2 regions of the Pseudoalteromonas sp. SWN29 genome follow, and region 2 is predicted to be linked to the other one. Evidence: predicted binding sites of a transcription regulator. Region 2 holds the regulator's gene; the other holds the start of a gene.
The links. Region 2 encodes sigma-54, which starts transcription at its own class of promoters, with help from an activator protein. Its sites were predicted from a motif close to GTTGGCACGNNNNTNGNNT; they were not measured.

Region 1 (3,218 bases), on a different contig from region 2:
CCTGAGCTTAATGCATCGTCATCGTATTCTTCTAGTGTATCGTCTGGGTAAATTAAGCGTTTAAGCATTGGTTTAACTACTGCCATTATCAGTACTATAATAACTAAGGCTCCCAATACAAGGCGGGCTATTTTCATAAACCAGTCTTGTTCCCACAGTGGCACTTCTATTGCTAAATTTGTTTCTTCACGTACAAACGGCACTGTTACGACTTCAAGTGCATCACCACGTTGCATATCAAAACCCACACCACCTTGTAGTAAGCGACGAATATTTGACAATGCCTCTACCGAACGTGGAGTCATGGTTGTTTCGCCGTTTTCTCCCACTTTAGGGACGTAGTCAACAGCAACTGATACGCTTATTCTACGTATTACACCGCTTTGCTGGCGCTTATGAGAAATGGTTGTATCGAGTTCATAATTACGTGTGGCTTCTTTGTGGCTGCGTGTTGGTGATGTAGCTGTGCCTGCACCACCTTGCCCTGCAACCTCAGGAATGTTCGAGTTTAACGGTGGCTGATTTGTAAGCGCACCTGGAATACCAACAGCTAGGCCGCCAATGTTATTTTCTTCAAATGTGGTTTCGCTTCTAACCGCTGGTAGGTCTGGGTTATAACGCTTTTGAGTTTCTTCAATTGAGCTAAAGTCCATACTCAAATCAACTTGAGCTGTATAGTTTGCAAGCCCAACAACCGGTATTAAAATACTGTCTATTTTTTCAAGGTACTCTTGTTCGCGCTTACGTTCTAAATCGTATTCTTTACGAGAGCGTGCTGCTAATGAGCTTTGCGAACCTGAATTTAGTAATCGACCATTTTGATCGGTAACAGTAACTCGCATAGGCTCTAAACCCTGTACTGCCGAGGCAATCATATCAACAACAGAGTCTACTTCTTCACGGTCGAGTGAGCGACCACGCTTAAGCGTTAATACAACAGTTGCTGATGGTTTTTTCTCTCTACGCGCAAATACGTTTTCTTTAGGAATAGCTAACAATACTTTGGCGCGAGTAATGTTGTTAAGCTCTTCAATGGTGCGAGCTAATTGTTGTTCACGGCCATGTTTTAGGCGTTCACGCTCTAAGCGTTGGCTTACACCAAAGCCCATATCTTGCATAATTATATCAGAACCCGACGCAGGACCTTGCTCTAACCCTTCTCGAGTCATTAACAGTTTAATATTTTGGTATTCACTTTCATCAACCGATACCACATTGCCATCGAGTTGATATTCAATTTGTTGCGCATCTAAAAAGTCGAGCGTTTGAATCAGCTCTTCAGTTTGCATTTTCCCCAATGGGCGCATATCTGGCTGACGAGCCCAAATAATAATAAAAATCGCGATAGCTAAACAAATAGCTAATGCTATAACCAGTGTTACTTGGCGCAATACATCAACGCCATTTAAAGCACTTAAATAGCCTGATTTTTGTTCTTGTTGATCATCACCACCACTTTGGTCGATACCGCCACCAGCAAGTGCTAGGTCTGTAGATTGGTTAGATTGCGCCACAATAATTCTCCACTACCTAATTAAACAGGCATGTTCATGATTTCTTTATAAGCTTCAACAAGTTTATTACGAACCTGTACTGTAGCCTCAAAAGCAACTGATGATTTTTGAGAAGCAATCATCGCTTCAGCAAGCGATACACTTCGATCCCCCATTTCAACCGCTTTTACTTTTTGACCCGCATCTTGTTGCAAACCGTGCACTGTATTTAGCGCATCACTTAACATGTCGCCAAACTGGGAAGTAGAAGTAGGCTGAACTTGAGTCGGCAATTTATTAATTTGATTATTACGGCCGGCTTCTAAAGCCATTGATTGCATTTCTTGAAATACAGCACTGTTTTGAATTTTCATAATTTATCTCTGACACGCAGTGAACTCTTACAAGTAATAAAGCACAAAGCATGCCAAATAATTAATTATTTAAATACAGTAAGTTAACTTTTTATTTTGGGAGTCAGAGTTTTGACAACCCTAAGTTCGCAGCGCAAACTTAGGGTTTATAGGAGGCTATGCAGGGAGTGAAATACCTAAATCGCGCATTTGCGCTAGTTTATAACGTAAAGTTCGCGGGCTTATGCCCAACGTTTCGGCAACGTCTTTACGTTTACCTTGGCAACGTGCAAGGGTTTCTAAAATAATGCGATGTTCTTTGTCTTTAAGCTCATCTTTATAGCTACCTGTATCTGCCGCTAGTAAGCCTTGTTTAGGTTCAACCTCAACAGGTGATTTTTCATCGTAATATGCAGAGCTTAACGTGCTTTTCTCAATACCTTTATCTGCGTGAGCTAATTCTGTTGGTGATACGGTTTGAGCAGGTGCCAATGAAGGCTCCATAACAAAGTTACTAGATACTAAGTTTTCGATAAAAATTGCATGCTCATTTATCGTGTTACCAGTTCGCAGTATAAGTGCACGCTGTATAACGTTATCAAGCTCGCGTACATTACCAGGCCACGCGTGAGCCAATAACTTTTGCTCAGCAGCTTTATCTAAATATGCCATGGGCTCTTTGCTTTTACTTATATGGCGCTCAATTAAATGCTTAGCCAACACAATAATATCGCCAGGGCGTTGGCACAATGGTCGCCACATTAGTGGAAACACATTAAGTCTGTAATATAAATCTTCTCTAAACTGATTTTTAGCAACCGCTTCTTTTAAATCACGATTACTGGTTGCCAAAATACGTACATCGAGCTGAATTGTTTTACGACCCCCTAAACGCTCTACTTCACGCTCTTGCAGTACGCGTAAAAGTTTAGCTTGTAGCCCTAAGTCCATCTCTGTAATTTCATCGAGTAAAATAGTGCCGCCTTGTGCTTGCTCAAACTTACCCGGACATGCTTGAATCGCGCCCGTAAAAGCCCCTTTTTCGTAACCAAATAAAGTGGCTTCGAGCATATTTTCAGGAATAGCCGCACAGTTAATCGCCACAAATGGTTCATTACAACGGCTCGACTTATCATGAATATAACGAGCGAGTACTTCCTTACCTGAACCACTTGGGCCAAGTACCATTACACTTGCATCAGAGCGTGCTACTTTACTTGCAAGCTCCAATAATTGAATACTGGTTGGGTCGGCAACAATAGGGCCGTCGGTTTCTTTTGCTTTTTCAGGCAAATAACGGCTCACCATATTTAACAGCACTTCAGGTGCAAATGGCTTAGCCATGTAGTCAATTGCACCTAGGCGCATAGCC
Region 2 (3,218 bases):
ATTGCATCAAAATTTATTGGAGTTTCGCTAACGAGTACTAAAGCCAAAGGCTCTTCTGCACCGCTCATTCTTCCATGAGGAATGGCAATGCCACGCCCTATACCTGTACTACCCAATTTTTCTCTGCTCATTAAAGCATTAAGAATATCTTGTTGCGGTAAATACGGAAGTTTGTCGTGAGCAAGTTCGCTAATGAACTCTAAAATTCTTTTTTTGCTATTAAAAAGGACCGCAGCTTTGCTGCAGTCCTGGCATATAAGTGAGCTTAATTTCATCATATTAGTGTCGAGCAAGCTTCTCTTTGTGTTTAATTACTTGTCGATCGAGCTTGTCGATCAACGAGTCAATGGCGGCATACATATCTTGATGTTCTGTAGAGGCAAATAGCTCAGCACCGCTTACGTGTATGGTGGCTTCTGCTTTTTGATTTAATTTTTCTACATCGAGAATGACATGAACATTATTAATATGATCAGAGTGTCTTTCTAGCTTCGCAAATTTGGTATTAATATAGTCTCTTAGTGAATCGGTTAATTCTACCTGACGACCAGTTAAGTTTAGTTGCATAAGCATTACCCTCTTTTTTTTGCGTCTTAAATCAAACTTTTACGTTGATTTGACGGTGGAATAGCCAGAGATTCGCGGTATTTTGCGATTGTACGTCTCGCTACTTTAATTCCTTGCTCAGCCAATATATCCGCTATTTTGCTATCACTCAATGGTTTTGCTGAGTTTTCTGCTGCGATTAATTTTCGGATAAGCGCACGGATTGCTGTAGATGAACATTCACCACCGTTTTCGGTGCTTACATGGCTTGAGAAAAAATATTTAAGCTCAAATATACCACGGGGTGTGTGCATATACTTTTGGGTTGTTACGCGCGAAATTGTTGATTCGTGCATTTCTACCATTTCAGCAACATCATTTAAAACCATTGGTTTCATGGCTTCAGGACCGTGTTCAAAAAAGCCTTGTTGTTGCTTAACAATACAATTTGTTACTTTTAATAGTGTGTCGTTTCTACTTTCTAAGCTTTTAATAAACCATTTAGCTTCTTGTAAATGCGAGCGAATAAACTGGCTGTCACCACTGGATTTTACAGTGCGAGACATTGCCGCGTATTGGCTATTAACACGAATTTTAGGCATGCTGTCTGGGTTTAACTCAACAACCCAGCGGCCTTTAATTTTTTTAACTGACACATCAGGAATAACATACTCAGATTCTTCTCTTACAATAGTATCTGCAGGTTTAGGGCTAAGAGTATGTATTAATGTCATTACTTCCTTAAGCTCTTCTTCTTTGAGCTTAGTTTTCTTCATTAATGTACGATAGTCACGAGCAGCTAATAAATCAATATGCTCGGTTAAAATCATTTTTGTTTCATTAATGTAAGGTGTTTCTTTATCAAACTGGTTAAGCTGAATACACAAACACTCTTGTAAACTACGTGCAGCAATACCAACAGGATCAAACAGTTGGATGCGTTTTAATACAGCTTCAATTTCATCAAGTTCGACTTCGTTATCATCTTCGTTTTCTTGATTAAAGCTTTCTAAAATCTCTTCGCAGCTTAGTGTTAAAATACCTGAATCATCGACGGCTTCTACAATCGCAATAGCAATAGCTTCGTCTGTAGGGCTAAATGGCGTTAGTTGTAACTGCCACATTAAATACTCATGGAGCGTTTCAGTAGAGGCGCCTTGGTATATTGATTCGTCTTCAGGCATCGGACCCGATGATGCTGCTGGGGCGGCACTCATGTACTCATCCCAGCTAACATCCATAGCCATGTCGTCACTTAGCGTGTCTTTTGCAAGTGCTTCACCACTATCTTGTTCATATTCGCTTGGAACATCGTCGGCCGATGCGCTAACAGTTATGTCATCTGTATCTGCTTTTTGCTCGTTTTTACCTGCAGCGTCTTCGGAATAGTCTGGTTCTTCAACCTCTAATAGCGGGTTGCTGTCGAGAGCTTCTTGTATTTCTTGCTGGAGATCCAATGTACTGAGTTGCAACAAACGAATAGCTTGTTGCAGCTGTGGAGTCATTGTAAGTTGCTGGCCCATGCGCAGCTGTAGTGATTGCCTCATGTATCTCTAACAATCCTTTTATGTTGTTATAATTAATACTAGCAGATGCTTAAAGACATGGCGTAAATGTTACAGCCTAAATTGCTCGCCTAAGTAAACATCGCGTACTGTTTTATCATTTAATACGTGTTCTGGAGTACCTGATGCAATCAGCTCCCCATGAGAAACAATGTAGGCTTTTTCACAAACATCAAGGGTTTCTCTTACGTTATGATCGGTAATCAATACACCAATCCCACGATTTTTGAGATGTTCTATTATTTTCTTTATATCTAATACCGAAATTGGGTCAACACCTGCAAATGGTTCATCCAATAATATAAATTTAGGATCGGCTGCCAGCGCACGTGCTATTTCCACGCGGCGACGTTCGCCACCCGATAATGCCATACCTTGGCTATCACGAATGTGTTGTATGCTAAATTCATCTAATAATTTATCGAGCGTGTCTTCTCGGGCTTGTTTATTTAGCTCTTTGCGTGTTTCTAAAATAGCCATTAAGTTTTGATAAACAGTCAGCTTTCTGAATATTGAAGACTCTTGTGGTAAGTAGCCAATGCCTAATCTAGCACGACTATGCATAGGTAAAAGAGTAATATCGTTATCATCGATAGAAATTTTACCTTTGTCGCTAGGTACAAGTCCTACTATCATATAAAAAGTGGTAGTTTTACCTGCGCCGTTAGGGCCAAGTAAGCCAACAATACTGCCAGCTTTGACTTCAAGGCCGACGTTTTTTACAACTTCACGGCCTTTATAGCTCTTTGCTAATAGCTCTGCTTTTAATGTGCTCATGGTTGACCTTTGTCGCTTTTTTTACTTTTTTTAGTCTCGATTGGTACTAAAATTGTGTGAACGCGGTCAGTTGAGTTTTCATCTTTTTCGGCACTGATTAGCTGCTGCTCTATATCGTAGGTAATGCTTTTAGCATTTATTTTTTGTCCCGCTTGCGATACTTGTGCATTACCAACAAGCGTTAAAAAACGCTTAGATACATCATAACGTACTTCGTCAGCACTGGCGCTCATAGTCGTGCCATCTGATTGCTTTTCTTCAAAGTGCGCAGGGCTACCTGTAGCAATTAATAATTGTTTATTATCGCCAAGTTCATCGCGTTTATGTACT

Region 1: fliE (flagellar hook-basal body complex protein FliE) is a predicted target of sigma-54. The motif match lies at 1,907-1,925, and genes of this name have one in related genera.

The regions. Positions count from the first base shown of each region.
Region 1 covers NZ_JADYXE010000003.1:2,753-5,970, reverse strand. Annotated here, with positions in the region: gene fliF (flagellar basal-body MS-ring/collar protein FliF) at 1-1,514, opposite strand, end outside; gene fliE (flagellar hook-basal body complex protein FliE) at 1,535-1,867, opposite strand; gene I6F53_RS01430 (sigma-54-dependent transcriptional regulator) at 2,024-3,218, opposite strand, start outside.
Region 2 covers NZ_JADYXE010000013.1:14,303-17,520, forward strand. Annotated here, with positions in the region: gene ptsN (PTS IIA-like nitrogen regulatory protein PtsN) at 1-275, opposite strand, end outside; gene hpf (ribosome hibernation promoting factor) at 280-567, opposite strand; gene I6F53_RS06815 (RNA polymerase factor sigma-54) at 594-2,093, opposite strand; gene lptB (LPS export ABC transporter ATP-binding protein) at 2,163-2,888, opposite strand; gene lptA (lipopolysaccharide transport periplasmic protein LptA) at 2,885-3,218, opposite strand, start outside.